Regions from separate parts of the Paraburkholderia sp. BR14312 genome, predicted to be linked through region 1. Evidence: predicted binding sites of a transcription regulator. Region 1 holds the regulator's gene; the other holds the start of a gene.

Evidence for each region. The regulator FliA, encoded in region 1, starts transcription of late flagellar genes. The targets are predictions, from matches to a motif close to CTAAAGTTTNNNNNNNNNNNGCCGNTA.
Region 2: a site for FliA is predicted at 711-737, ahead of fliD (flagellar filament capping protein FliD). Genes of this name have one in related genera too.

Annotation. Positions count from the first base shown of each region.
Region 1 covers NZ_JBFPKI010000010.1:281,765-289,344, forward strand. Annotated here, with positions in the region: gene flhF (flagellar biosynthesis protein FlhF) at 1-1,959, shown strand, start outside; partial or broken gene AB3X98_RS27475 (MinD/ParA family protein) at 1,952-2,734, shown strand; gene AB3X98_RS27480 (RNA polymerase sigma factor FliA) at 3,090-3,821, shown strand; gene AB3X98_RS27485 (flagella synthesis protein FlgN) at 3,994-4,437, opposite strand; gene flgM (flagellar biosynthesis anti-sigma factor FlgM) at 4,488-4,832, opposite strand; gene flgA (flagellar basal body P-ring formation chaperone FlgA) at 5,014-6,315, opposite strand; gene AB3X98_RS27500 (flagellar basal body protein) at 6,562-7,077, shown strand; gene flgC (flagellar basal body rod protein FlgC) at 7,166-7,580, shown strand, end outside.
Region 2 covers NZ_JBFPKI010000013.1:60,928-68,507, forward strand. Annotated here, with positions in the region: gene AB3X98_RS31510 (YigZ family protein) at 54-647, shown strand; gene fliD (flagellar filament capping protein FliD) at 804-2,246, shown strand; gene AB3X98_RS31520 (hypothetical protein) at 2,567-2,812, shown strand; gene AB3X98_RS31525 (hypothetical protein) at 2,838-3,452, opposite strand; gene AB3X98_RS31530 (hypothetical protein) at 3,512-3,910, opposite strand; gene AB3X98_RS31535 (helix-turn-helix domain-containing protein) at 4,715-5,119, shown strand; gene AB3X98_RS31540 (diguanylate cyclase) at 5,163-6,788, opposite strand; gene AB3X98_RS31545 (inorganic phosphate transporter) at 6,957-7,580, shown strand, end outside.

The DNA of each region.
Region 1 (7,580 bases):
GATCTCGCGGCGATCGCGCCGGCCGATGCTGCCGCCGCGCAAGGCCTGGGTGGCCTCGTGGCGCAAGGTGGTCAAGGCGCCCCGTTCGCGCAGCCCTCCGCCGCCATGACGCAGATGTCGCGCACGCCGCGCAGCGCGCCTGGCGCCGCTCCCGCGGCGCTCGCCGCCCCGGTGGGCGGTGCGAACCCCTACGCGAGCGGCATGCCGGACGTGTTCTCGTCGGTGTTCGGCGCGAGCCCGGAAGTGGGCGCCGAAAACGGCGGCGCGAGTGCCGACGCCGATGCCGATGGCGACCAGGCCGCCGACACCGCCGTCTCGCTCGGCAAGGAAGCGGCGGCCGCGTCGGCCGCCATTGCGCCGCTTTCGGCTTCGTCGCCTTCTTCGCGCGCCGCGGCAGGCCAGCAGGCCGCGCAATCGGCGATGCCGCCGACGCTGCAATCCGCGATGCAGGCCGCCCAATCGCAACAAGCTGTCCCGCATGCGCATTCGCCGCTGCAAATGGCGCTGCAGGCCGCGACCGACTCGCTCGCCTCGCCGGCCTTTGCACCATCGTTTGCGTCCACGGCGCCGGCCGCCAACGCCCAGGCCGCCGCACGTGAAGCCGCAGCGCGGCTCGAACAGGCCGCCGCCGCGCAGACGAGCGACGCGCCGCGCACGATGGCCGAATCGAACCCCTGGCTGATCGACCACGCCCGCCGTATCGCGAACCAGCAGAACGCGCCGCGCGTGCCGGGCATGACGCCTGCCACCGCCGCCGCGCGCGGCCTTGGCAGCGTCGCCGATCCGGTGCTGCCGCCCGACGTTGACGCCAGCACGCCCGACTGGGCGCTCGAGGCCGCTCATGTCGCCGCGCGCCGCGCCGCGCAGCGCCTCGGCCACGGTCCGGAAGCCGCGGGCCCCGCACCCGGCAGCCGCAATGCGCAGGGCACCGATGCGGCGCAAACCGTGAGCGAAGCGATCCGCGCGCGCATCGAGCAGGTCGTCAACGAAACCGTGATGAACGAGCTCGCCTCCATGCGCGGCATGATGGAAGAGCAGTTCGCGGGCCTCCTGTGGGGCGAGCGCCAGCGCCGCAGCCCGGTGCAGGGCGCGCTCACCAAGCAGCTGTTCGCCGCGGGCTTCTCGGCGCAACTGGTGAAGATGATGATCGACCGGCTGCCCGACGTGCAGACCGAAGAGGCCGGCATGGAGTGGCTCCAGTCGGTGCTCGAATCGAACCTGCCCGTGCTCGAAGACGAACAGGCGCTGATGGAGCGCGGCGGTGTGTTCGCGCTGATGGGCCCGACGGGCGTGGGCAAGACCACGACCACCGCGAAGCTCGCCGCGCGCTGCGTGATGCGCTTCGGCGCGAGCAAGGTGGCGCTGCTCACCACCGACAGCTACCGGATCGGCGGCCACGAGCAACTGCGCATCTTCGGCAAGATCCTCGGCGTTTCGGTGCACGCGGTGCGTGACGGCGCGGACCTCCAGCTCGCGCTCACCGAACTCAAGAACAAGCACATCGTGCTGATCGACACGATCGGCATGAGCCAGCGCGACCGCGCCGTGGCCGACCAGATCGCCATGCTGTGCGGCGCGGGCCGCCCGGTGCAGCGCCTTCTGCTGCTCTCGGCGACCAACCACGGCGACACGCTCAACGAAGTCGTGCAGGCCTACCAGAGCGGCCCGGACAACGCGCCGCTCACGGGCTGCATCCTCACCAAGCTCGACGAGGCGACCAACCTCGGCAGCGCGCTCGACACCGTGCTGCGCTACAAGCTGCCGGTGCATTACGTCTCGACGGGCCAGAAGGTCCCCGAGAACCTTTACGTGGCGACGCGCCGCTTCCTGATCCGCAGCGCTTTCTGCATTCCGCGAGAGAGTTCGCCGTTCGTGCCGCACGAAGACGATATCCCGGCGCTGCTGTCGGCACTCTCGACGCGTACGAATTCGCAGGCTCCCGAGGTCAGGTTTGGATAAGTTCGTAATCGATCAAGCTGAAGGGCTGCGGCGGCTTCTCGCGCGTGAAGGCTCGCGCGTGGTCGCAGTGACGGGCGGTGCAGGTTCGCCCGGACGCACGACCACGGTGGTCAATCTCGCGGCGGCGCTCACCGCGCAGGGCAAGGACGTGCTCGTGATCGACGAGTGTCTGGGACCCCGCTCGGTCTGTGCGCTGGTGGGCGGTGTGCGCGGCGCAGGCAACTTCGCCGCCGTCGTGCGCGGCGAGCGCACGCTCGACGAAGCCGTGGGGCGCCATGCGCTCGGCTTCGGCGTGCTGGCCGCCTCGCGCGACAATCGCGCGCAGTACACGTCCGCCCAGCTGCAGAAGGTCATTTCGGGCCCCGCGGACATCGTACTGATCGACGCGCAGCTCGACGCCGATGGCGCGCTTTCGCCGCTCGCCATGCATGCGCACGATGTGCTGATCGTGATGCGCATCGGTGCGCAGTCGATCACGGACGCCTACGCGTGCATGAAACGGCTGCACTTCGCGCATGCGATCGCGCAGTTTCGCGTGCTCGCGAATCATGTGGCGAACGCGAGCGACGCGCAGGCCGCGATCGAGAATCTCGCAGGGGTGGCGAGCCGCTACCTGAGCGTGTCGCTCGACAGCGCCGGAAGCGTCGCCGCCGATCAGCACATGGCGCAGGCGCTCAGGCTTGCGCGCTGCATCGTCGATGCGTTTCCGTCGACGGCCGCCGCGCGCGATTTCCGCCACGTGGCCGCCGAGCTGCCGCACTGGCCGATGCGACCCGCGGTCTCGGCGTGCTCGCCGGCCACGGCACGCGCCAATGCACTGTTCGGCGCGAAGGACGAAGAACATGAAGCGGCGGGCCACGCACCCGTCGACGATCCGGACGGCGCGCCGCAAGCCGGCGTCCAGCCCCACGCTACCCATGCAACAAACGCCGCACACAGCACGCTCGCCGCGAACGCCGATTCGTTCGTAGCGGCCGTGACGGGTGTGCATCCCGCACCCAACGCAACATCCGCGTCCGCTCCGGCCCATGTGGGCTGGCGGACCGATACGCCCGCGCAGCGGACGTCGCCGCAGCACGTCTGACGTGCGCACGACGACGCCAACAGGGAGATGAGAAGTGGAGAGCACGATGTATAACGCTCAAGGAAAAATTTCGCAGGCCGACGTGCTCGCGAAATACGCGCCGCTCGTCAGACGGCTCGGCTTGCAGCTCGTCGCCAAGATGCCGGCGAGCGTGGACCTCGACGACCTGATCCAGGCCGGCATGATCGGCCTGCTCGACGCGGCCAACCGCTACAAGGAAGATCAGGGCGCTCAGTTCGAGACCTACGCGAGCCAGCGCATTCGCGGCGCAATGCTCGACGAGCTGCGCAGCAACGACTGGCTGCCGCGCAGCCTGCGCCGCACCTCGCGCGAAGTGGAAAGCGCGGTGCACAAGGTGGAGCAGCGGCTCGGGCGCTCGGCGAGCGAGACGGAGATCGCCGAGCATCTGAGCATGCCGCTCGACGAGTATCAGAGCATGCTGCAGGAACTGCATGGCAGCCAGCTCATCTACTACGAAGACTTCGACCGCTCCGCCGAGGACGAACCGTTCCTCGACCGCTACTGCGTCGATCATTCGGACCCGCTTTCGGCGCTGCTCGACGACAGTCTGCGCGGCGCGCTCATCGAGGCGATCGACCGGCTGCCCGAGCGCGAGAAGCTGCTCATGTCGCTCTATTACGAGCGCGGCATGAACCTGCGCGAAATCGGCGCGGTGATGGAGGTGAGCGAGTCGCGCGTGTGCCAGCTGCACAGCCAGGCGGTGGCGCGCCTGCGCACGCGACTGCGCGAGATGTCTTGGGCCGGCCAGGAGAATTGAGGCGGTAGACGGCGCGCGCGGCGGCCAGCGCGAGCGGGACTGAAGTTGCAATGAAAGAGCCGGGGTGCGAGAGCGCCCCGGCTTTTTTGTTGGTGGACTGGACTCGCGCGAAACAAAAAAGCCGAAGCATCACTGCTTCGGCTTTTGTCTTTGGCGGACGATCTACGCGCGCTTACAGCCCGAACGCCGGCAACCGCCCATCGGGACCGTACAGCATCGAGCCGTTGCCCGTTTCGCCGCGCAGGATCGAGAGCGCGCGGCGGTTATGCTCCATGCGCGTGCGGATCATCATGCCAATGGTGAGATTCTTGCGGCGCGCGCGCTCGGTCGACCCCTTGAGCAGCGCCCACTGACTTGCCAGACGCGCGTCGCCGTCGCAGGCCATTTCGATGCCCTTGCGGCCGCCCGGCAGGCCGAGGCCGGCCAGTTGCGCGTCGCGCGCTTTTTCGAGGCCCGCGAGACGCTGCGTGAGCGTCGTCTTCTGCTCGACGATTTGCGGGAGCGCCTCCATGCCATCGGCCGACACGAGCGCCTTTTCTTCATAGGCGAGCAGCGACGCGAACGCCTCGACCGTGGCGTGTTCGTCGATCAGTGTGGCCAACAGGGCATCTTTCATTGCAAGGCACCAAAAAAAGCGAGGTTTGCGCGGCGCTCGCGCATCGGGCGTCAGTTGCCCGACGTCGGCTTCATGAGGTCGCGCGCGGTCTGGATCACGCCGTCGGCGATCTTGCCGGAGTCAATCTGCAACGTGCCGTTGCGGATCGCGTCCTTGATCGACTGCACGTGCGCCGTGTCGATGTCAGCGGAACCGCTCGCCGCGAGCGAGCGCATCGTCGACGAGAGCGACGACAGGCTCACGTTCGCGCCGCCTTGAGCGGCGGCGGTCGTGCCGCCTGCCGCGCCGGAGGTGGTAGCGGTGTCGGTGCTTACGCCGGTCGAATCGGCTTGCGAGCGCGCGAGGCCATCCTGCAGCGTGCGCGGATCATTGCGGGTGGAGGAGTCAACTTTCACGATGGGCGTTCCTGATCGATTTGACCTTGATAACGGCACAGGTCGGGCCGAACTTTAGCCGAAAAATCCCACCGTTACATGCTGTTACGTGTGCTGGCGCACAAAGCCGGAAACGGCCGGATCGGGCCGCCGGACGGGGCTGGGCGCCCCCTGTTCCGGCCCTTACCGGCGCTTACCGGCCCTAGATCTGCACCTGCACGGTACCCGCGTCCTTGACCACGCCCGAGATGATCTGGCCGCCGCTCGTGCGCACGCGCACCTGCTGGCCCGGCTCGGCGTTGTTGAGCGCGCTGCCCTCGGCGGAGATCGTGAAGTTGCTGCCCACGGCAATCACCTTGACCGTCTGGCCGATGACCACCGAGGCGGCGCTGCGCAGCATGTCGGTGCGCAGCGGCAGTCCCGCGGAAATCCGGGCGAGCGCGACGGCGCCGGTCGCCTGGTTGGGATCGGTGATGATGGTCTGCGGCAGGTTCGCGAGGTCGCCCGCGCGCGGCATGAAATCGGCGGCTGAAAGCGCCTCGCCCGCGCCGATCTGACGCGAGGCCACGTAGTAGGTCACGTCCACCGCAATGCGCGCGCTCACATAGAGCGTCCACGGCTTCGCGCCGATGCAGCGCACGCCCACGGTCGTGTGGCCATAGGTGCGCGCGCCCGGCGGCATGAACGGCTCGAGTGACGTGCAGGCTGCGAGGCCACGCGGAAACACCGGCGCGACCGTGATGCTCACGTGGCCCGGCAAGCCAGCCGACTGCTGCTGCAGGAAGGCGAGCGCGGCGGCGCGGATCGATTCGCCGTCCTGCTGGCCCGGCGGCGTGGCCTGCACGTTCGTGGCGACGGCGCTGGTATTGGGATTCGGCGGCGCGCCGGCGCTTGCGCTGGCAACCGGCTTCGCGAGCGTCGCCGCGCCGGCGTCCACGACCACCGGGGCGACGCGGTTCGCGGCGGTAGACAGGTTCACGCGCTGCAGCGTGCCCGCGTTGTTCGCGTTGGCCGCCGGCACGCGCATGGGCTGGGCGCTCGCGCCCGGCGCGGGAACCGTGACGATGCGCGGCGCGTCGCCTTGGGGTGCGCGCTCGCCGGGACCCGGTATCGTGATCATGCCGTTCGACTCGACGCCCGCGCGTGCATCCTCCGGCACGCCGCGCGAATTCAGATCGGCGTAGCTGGCCGCGCGCAACGGTGCGGCCTCATTGGCGGGAGCAACGCTGGCCACAGCCGCGGCGGGCTTCTTCACATTGCTCGCGAGCATCGCGTTCATCTGCGCGGCGTCGGCGCCCGAGCGGTCGCCGGGGCCCGCTATGAAGATCTGGCTGCCGGCGGCTTCAGGTTGCGCCGGAGTTTGTGCATGAGCGAGCGTGCCGCCAAAGAGCGCGCTGCCAAGGGCGCAGGCCAGCACGCATGTCCAGGACGCGCGCCACGACAGCGCGCGCGCACGCCGCTCCAGGCCGGCGTGCGGCCTACGGAAAGGGGCAGTCTGCGGCATTGTCGTTCTCCATCGATTGCATTGACACGCCTCGCATTCTAGGCGGCGCCCCCCGCGCGCTTGCGTCGAATAGAGGGGCGCTTTACCGGCTATTCGTCCGATTGGTTCTTGCCACCCCCGCCTAATATTCCACTCCATGCGCAAAGGCCTTCGGACCACGCGCCTAACGTTTGCGCCGGTTTCCCCGCCGCCTGGCGAGCCCGCCGCGCTCACGCCGAATCCTTTTCGTTTCACGGAGAACGCCCGATGCTGGACAAACTCGATGCCGAATTCGCCTTTGGGCGCGAAGCGCTCGATGTGCGCGCCACGCGCCAGGCATTGATCTCTTCGAACATCGCGAACGCCGACACGCCGGGCTACCAGGCGCGCGACGTGGACTTCGCGGCGTCGCTCGCCGGCGCTTTGCGCCAGCAGGGCGCCGGCGGCACGGTGGGCATGAAGGCCACCTCGGGCGGCAACGCCCAGCCGCTCGCCATGGCGCAGCCCGCGGGCGTGACGAGCGGCATGCAGATGGCGTCCACGGAGTCGGGCCACATGGCCGGCGACGCGAAGCTGATCCCGACGGGCGGCCCCGCCGACACCTACAAGAGCCAGCTCATGTACCGCACGCCGGTGCAGCCCGCGCTCGACGGCAACACGGTCGATCTCGACACCGAGCGCGTGCAGTTCGCCGACAACGCGCTGCACTTCGAGTCGGGCATGACGGTGGTCTCGCAGCAGATCAAGACGATGCTCTCCGCGATCACCTCGGGTTCGAGCTGATCGCCGCACGCAACCGGAAGACGCAGTAACGAAGCCATGAACGACCAACGCGCGCGTGACGCGCACCTGATGTGAGGTCTACGAAACCATGCCATCCCTGATGAACATCTTCAGCGTTGCGGGCTCCGCCATGACGGCGGAATCGCAGCGCCTGAACGTGACGGCGTCCAACCTCGCCAACGCCGACAGTACGACCGGCCCCGACGGCCAGCCGTACAAGGCGAAGCAGGTCGTGTTCGCAGTGAACCCGCTCGGCGGCGCGCGCACGGCCTCGGGCCAGCAGGTGGGCGGCGTGCGGGTGACCGGCGTGGTGGACGACCCGACGCCCATGAAAGAGACCTACGATCCCGACAATCCCTCCGCCAACGCGGACGGCTACGTGACGATGCCGAACGTCGATCCGGTGCAGGAGATGGTGAACATGATCTCGGCGTCACGCTCGTACCAGGCTAACGTCGAAACGCTGAACACGGCCAAGACGCTGATGCTCAAGACGCTCACGA
Region 2 (7,580 bases), on a different contig from region 1:
GGCCCATGAGCATCGGTTAACATGGGGGTTTCGCCAGCAGTGCCACCCCGCTTGTGCCAACTTTCACCCTCGCCCATCCCGTCACCGCGGCACTCGATGTCCGCAAGAGCCGCTTCATCGCGCATGCCATTCCCGTTGCCGACCGCGAAGCGGCCATGGCCGAAATCCGCCGTCTGCGCGACGAACACCCCACCGCCACGCACGTTTGCTGGGCGCTGCTCGCGGGCGGCCAGTCCGGCATGTCCGACGATGGCGAACCCTCCGGCACCGCCGGGCGCCCGATCCTCGAAGTGCTGCGCCATCACGACCTGGACGGCGTACTCGCCGCCGTGGTGCGCTATTACGGCGGCGTGAAGCTCGGCGCGGGCGGCCTCGTGCGCGCCTATACCGACGCCATTGCCAGCGCCCTGCAGGGGGCCGAGCGCGTCGAGCGCATTGCGCAGGCGCGCCTCACCGTCGAACTCGGCTATCCCGACGAAACCCGCGTGCGCCACTGGATCGACCAGGAGCAGTTCACGCTCGTGGAAAGCCAGTACACCATGACGGTCCGCCTCACGATCCAGTTGCCCGCGACCGCCGTGGACGCCGCGCGCACCACGCTCACCGATCTCACGCAAGGCCGCTCGGGCTTCCCCGAGCCCGGCTGAGCGGGCGGCTGGCCGCCGCCGCAGTGCCGATCGCGCACTTTTCAAAAACTTTTCATTTCTTTCATAAAGTTTCATGAAAGCTTGCCGTAATGAAAGCATGGCCGCGCATTCGCGCGTTCCGTCGACTCGACGCACCAGAACGAACGGACTTCTTTCATGGCAAGCACGATCACGAACACCACGACCGCCAGCGCGAACAGCGCGCTGAGCGACGCCGCCCAGTCGATCATCAGCGGCGCGACCAACTCCGCACTTGACGTCAACCAGCTCGTCAAGGCGCTCGTCAACGCGAAGATCGCGGGGCCGAGCGCCATCCTCAGTGCGAAGCAGACCGCCAGCAACACGACGCTGTCGGCGCTCGGCGCGCTGAAGTCGGCGCTCGCTTCGCTCCAGACTGCACTCGAGCCGTTCAAGGACGGCGCCGCGCTGCAGCGCTTCACCGTCACGACGAGCGAGAAGGACAAGGGCTTGAGCGCGGTGGCCGGCAAGAACGCCGTGGCGAGCAGCTTCACGGTCGAAGTCGATCGCCTCGCGACAGCGCATAAGCTCGCCTCGGACAGCTTCGACACGGGCGAGACGCTCGGGGAAGGCAGCCTCGACATCGCGATGGGCGGCAAGTCCATGCATCTGACGATCGCTGCGGGCAGCAACAAGCTCACCGACGTCGTCGCGGCGATCAACCGGGCGAAGGACAACCCAGGCGTCACGGCGTCGATCGTCAACGGCGCCGACGGCCAGCACCTCGTGCTGACCGCGAACAAGACCGGCGCGGCCAACGCGATCGACGTGCAGGCGGGCGCGGGCGTCGACACGCGGCTCGCTTCCTCGCAGATGCGCGAAGTCGAGGCAGCCGGCGACGCCGAACTGCGCATCGACGGCACGCGCGTCACGAGCGCGAGCAACACGCTCGAGGGCATGGTGAGCGACATCACGATCAAGCTTGCAAGCGCCTCGGTGGGCACGAAGCAAACGCTCACCGTCGCTCCCGACACCGAAGCGACGGGCACATCGATCCGCGACTTCGTGAAGGCGTACAACAGTTACGTCGATGCCCTGAACGGGCTGACCTCCTATACGGCCGCAACCGGTTCGACGAGCGCGCAGGCAGGCGCGCTGCTCGGCGACTCGATCGCGCGCACCCTCGCGGCGAGTCTGCCGGCGCTCGTTTCGGCGGGCGTGAAGGGCAGCGACGGCGTGACCCATTCGCTGGGCGAGATCGGCATCAAGCTCGACAAGAGCGGGAAGCTCGAGATCGACGACGAGACGTTCAAGAAGGCGCTGCAACCGGGCAACAGTGCGATTGCGGCGCTGTTCGGCAGCGGCGGCCTGACCACGAAGCTCAACAGCGCCATTACGCCTTACGTGCAGTCGAGCGGCATCATCGAGCGGCGCAGCACGGCCATCAACAAGGAACTCGACGACATCAAAAAGCAGTCGTCGATGCTCGATGTGCGCGCAACCCAGCTCACTGCGAAATTCAACCGCCAGTTCACCGCGCTCAATAACCTCATGTCGATCATGAACAACAACCAGCAATATCTGACACAGCTCTTTGGCGGTGCAAACAGCGCGGGCGCCCTCGCGACGAATCACAAATAAGGCTTGAATACGCCGTGATCGACGCTAGCAAACGTCGACGGCAGACGAAAAAAAAGGCCGCCGAGTGAATCGGCGGCCAACAGGGGACGTGAAGAACAACCGCGAATCGAACTATCGAATCGACCCGACCGCTCCATCATGGCGAGCCAAAATTAAGACAAACTTAAACGCGCGCAAAAAACGATCGGGAATTCCGGCGCGTGAGCGCGCAGGCAATGGAAAGAACGCGTAATAATGGGCTGGCTATACTTGATCTGGTCCGCGCCGCGCAGTCATTCGCGCCCGCATGACCGTCTTCTACCCAACCCGGAAGAGCCGCCATGTTTGATCGACTGCATCGGTTTATGGAAGGCGCAGGTCCCGAGCGGCGCCATCGCGTCTGGAGCAAGGTGCGCATTTTCGTGGCCGCAATGGGCACGCTCGGCTCTGCCGCCGGCATCGCCCTCGCGGTGGTCGGGCTCATCAACTTCGACCACCAGAAGGTGATTGCCGGCGTGGCCGTCATCATCGTCTGCACGGCGATCTACGTGTCGATCCTCGTGCGCGACCGCAATCGCGCCGACTAACGCACGCCGCCCGGGCGTCGCTGCCTCACTGCAGGTTCTGGCCGTCGCGCGTGACATGCACGGCGGTCGCGCCCACGTAGTCGGCGCGAATGCTGTCGCCCACCTTGATCGATTCGAGCGGCACGTCCGGCGGCGCCACCACCACGACCGTGCGGTTCGGTCCGCGCAGCGCGACCTTGCGGCTCTTGCGGTCGATCTTCTCCACCGTCGCGATCACCTGCACGCTACGCGCCGTCGCCGTCATGCCACCGGAAGCGGGCGTGGTCGCGACCGTATCGACGCGCGAGCGGATGCCCCTCGTAGCCAGCTTTTCGGCACGCAGCAGCAACGCCTCCTTGTAGAGGATGTTCACATGATCGCCGGGCTTGAGCTTGCTCACATCGCCGACTGCGGGATCGACGGCGACCGTCACCAGGTTGCGGCGCGCGCCACGCAGCGTGACCGAGTTGGTGGCCGCGTCGATGCTCACGACGGTCGCCGTGGTCTGCACCTCGCCGATCTGCAGCGCGGCGTTGGGCGCACTCCCGGGCGCGGCATCGGACGCCGTCTGCGCAAACAGCGGTACATGCGGCGACACGCCGAGGGCAAGCACGAGTATGGCGCCGAGCAGCGGCGCGGACGAATGGTAGCGCGTGGACATGAAGCCTCCTTGTGTGGATCGTGAATGGCAAGAGAGCGGCATGGTGCCGCTCGCACGCATCAAGCGCTGTTCATGCAGGCTTCTTCCGCCGCACAGCGCAGGTAATGGGCATACACACGCTCACGTTCCTCGTTGGCGAGCTGGCGCTTTTCGGCAAGCCGCAGCATGCGGTGCCGGTCCGCGCCGAGCGTTTCGTAATAGCGCTCGGTATGCAAGCGCTTGAAGCGCGTATAGAAGTCCGGGCCGGGCAGGCCCGAATCGGTCGAGAGCAGCGAGGCATAGTCGGCCTCGTGCGGCGCGCACAACGCGGCCGCGGCCGCTTCGAGCTTTTCGTAACGCACCCGCAACGGCACGTCGCCCGCGAACAGGGCATGAAACGCACCGTACGGCACGAGCGAGCGCCGGCTCGCAGCGCGGCGCAACAAACGACCTACCTTTTCGTCGAGTTCTTGATTCATCCGCAGCGGCCAGAAAGCGGGCCGCCGCCCAGGCCGCGCGTCGTTTGACGAAACGCACGGACGCATTTGGCGGCCCGAGGGATTCAGGGACCCGTTTCACCACGCGATACGCTGCGCGGCGAATCCGGCATTCTGCATTCGTTCATTCGAATCCAATCTGCATTGCAATCGATTCGAAATGTTTGCGAAAACCATTCTGCACAAAAAAGCGAAATCACTCCCTGAAATTGCCCCATAGCCGTCATCACCCGCGCTGGACCATGCCATTGTTTGCCGCACACCTCAAAAACGCTAACAAACATCTAAAGGTGCGATCGTCGCTATTAATTCATTTTGGATAAAACCGTTTCAACTCAATATATGCTGAATACCGATTTAGTCATACAAAACAAGAAAAAGTGTTGCTTTCCAATGTTTGAGCAATTAAGTCAGGTTAACTGGCTGCAATGGGAGCAAACTTCGCATTGCGGAGTCCGTGCGAAATGGCGGCACCCATTGTTGACACACGCGAGTCGGTTGTTTTTTCCATTAGTTCAGGATTATCCACAAGTCAAGCAGACTATTTTTCCGCTAGCTATACACATTCCCTACAAAAACAATTATTAATATCCGCTGCGGAACACCGAGGCGTTTCGCAACAAGCGCCCTTCACCGGGCGTCGATTTCGCCGTCCGTCATGACCCCCGCGTCACCGCACCGGCGCCGGGTCCATGGCAAGCGACAAGACCCGCTTGCAGGAAGGGTTACAGGAGCGGCACATCCGCAATGCCGCGTGTCCGGAATCTTTCGTCGACGAGTGAACACATGCTTACCCGAACCGAGAACCTGCCGAGCGTCGCGAGAAGAATGGCCGCCGGCCAGATGTTGATGGAAGGCGCGACCGTGAATAGCGTCGCCGACTCACTCCACCTTTCCGCCCAGACGGTGAGGCGCTACAAGTCCATCGTCGAGGACGGCGGCCTGGCAGCGCTCCAGCAGATGAGCGTGGGCGGCCGGCCTTCAGTGCTCGATCAGGCCGCGCTAGGCTGGATCGCGAGCGCCCTGCACGGCTCCGCGCGAGAGCACGGCTTTGCGAGCGATGCGTGGACCAACAGCCGCGTGCGCGAGCTGATCGGCCGCCAGTTCGGCGTGCACTATTCGCGCGTCTATACCTGGCAGATCGTCTCGAACCTCGGCCTCGGCCACCGGCTGTCGAAGTCCGCGCGCTGAACGGCATGGCGGGCGTCGCGCGTCGCACGAAAGCCGGCGCGCCTCAGCCTCGCGTTGCGGGTGCATCGCGGCCTCGGCTTCCGGCTTCGGAATCCACCAGCGGCTGTGCCCCATCGCCCGTGCATTGCTGCGACCGGACCTGATTGCGGCCCGCTTCCTTGGCCTCGTAGAGCAGGCGGTCGGCGGCGGCCAGCAGCTTCGCGCCGCTGCCGCCCTCCGGCGGATTGCAGCTCGCACACCCCGCGCTCACCGTCACGCACCCATGGTGCGTACCACTCAGCGTGAGATTGTCCGACTCGATGCGTTTGCGGATCTTTTCCGCCATACGCGTCGCGGCGTCGAGCGCCGTGCCCGGCAGCACCACCGCGAACTCTTCGCCGCCAAAGCGTGCGGCGAGATCGGTTGCGCGCCGCGATCCTGCAGCGATGCGCCCGGCCACGAACACCAGCACCTCGTCGCCGGCGGCGTGCCCGTAGGTGTCGTTGAAGAGCTTGAAGTGGTCGATGTCGAAAAACAGCACGGAAAGCGGCGTGCGTTCGCGCACCGCGTGATGCCATTCCTCCGCGAGACGGCTGTCGAGCGCGCGGCGGTTCGCAAGACCCGTGAGCGGGTCGGTCACCGCGAGACGCACGAGCTTGCCCTCGGCCACCACCTTGTCGCGCAGCGCGAAGGCGAGCATCCACGACACCGCGACCCACGCGCCGCCGAACACCGTCGTCATCACGAGGGCGATATAGCTGCGCCGCCGCCAGCCGGCGAGCACGTCCCCCACGGCGGGCGCCACGACGACGATGAACGGCGAGTTGCCCACATGCGCAAAGGTGTAGATGCGCTCGACCCCGTCGATTGCCGAGTGCGACGTGTAGGTGCCGGCGTCGCGACGCGAAAAGAACGCGAAATTCGGCAGGTCCGCGTAGCTCCAGCCGGCGCCGCGCATCGAGGGCGGCTTGCTCGCGAGCAACGTGCCGTCGCGCATCAGAATGAAGAGATGGCCGCCGGGGCCCAGGTCGATGTGCTCGAGCAGTTGCTCGAGATAGTCGAGGCGCACACCGAGCAGCGCGACGCCCGCGAACGAGCCGTCGGGCGCGTTGATGCGGCGCGTGAGGCCGATCGTGAGCGCGCCGCCGCGCAGGCGGGAATGGAACGGCTTCGAAAAGAACAGGCCCGCATGCGGGTCGCGCTGTTGCGCGATGAAGTAATCGCGGTCGGCGAACGAAATGCCGGCGGGTGAAACGTCGAAGGCGTTGCTGTGCGAGGCTATCACATGGCCCTTGGCGTCGATCACATAGGCGCCGCCCAGCCTCGACGCCGCCGTCGCCCGGTCGAACAGCACGCGCTGGCGCAGCGCCTCGGGCATGCTCCAGGTCTGCGGCTGCTGCGCCGCCTGGACCACGGCCTGTAGCGACAGGTCGTAGATCTCGACGTTGCGCGCAATGTCGTTGCTGATGAGCTGCACGAGGTTGCGCGAATTCTCCTGCGCGTGGCGCAACTCCTCGGCACGGCCCTCGTAGAGCGCCGCGTAGGTGAGGATCGCCATCACCGTCGCGACGAGCGTGCCGGAAAGCCCCGCGAAGAAGGGATAGTTGCCGATCAGGCGCGTCGCCGCCTTCGCCCGCCCGTGGGCCCAGCGGTGCACCAGAAGACGCAGCGAAAGAACCCGTTTTGGCATCTGCGCAATCCTCTTGCTGACTGCTGACGGCGCGATTCGAAGGAGCGCCGGTCTGTCGGGCATGCATCGGGCATGGCTGGCACGAATCCGTCATCAAACGGACACCTGGGCAGTTCACGATCGGAGGCGAAACCTTTGCCCACTCCCTCCCCCAGGAGCCCGCCTGCCATGCCAGAATTTTCCCTGTCACCGCAACCGGGCACCGCCCCCGCACGCGGGCGCAACGCCAGCCTGCTCGCCTTCCTCGTCGTCATCGCCGCAGGCACCGTGTACGTGGGGATGCATCTCGCCGACGACCTCTCGCCGGTGCGCGAAAGCTCGGCGATGCCCTGGATCCTGCTCGGCATCGCGCTCCTGATCGCGCTCGGCTTCGAGTTCGTGAACGGCTTCCACGATACCGCGAATGCGGTCGCAACCGTCATCTATACGCACTCGCTTTCGCCCAATATCGCCGTGATGTGGTCGGGCGCGTGGAATTTCCTCGGCGTGCTCACCTCCACCGGCGCGGTGGCCTTCGGCATCCTGCAACTGCTGCCTGTGGAGCTGATCCTGCAGGTGGGCAGCAGCGCGGGCTTCGCCATGGTGTTCGCTCTGCTCATTGCCGCGATCATCTGGAACCTGGGCACGTGGTACTTCGGCCTGCCTTCGTCGAGCTCACATACGCTGATCGGCTCGATCATCGGCGTGGGCCTCATGAACCAGCTCATGCACGGCGCGAATGGCACGAGCGGCGTGGACTGGAGCCAGGCGCTCGGCGTGGGCAAGTCGCTGCTGTTTTCGCCGATCGTCGGC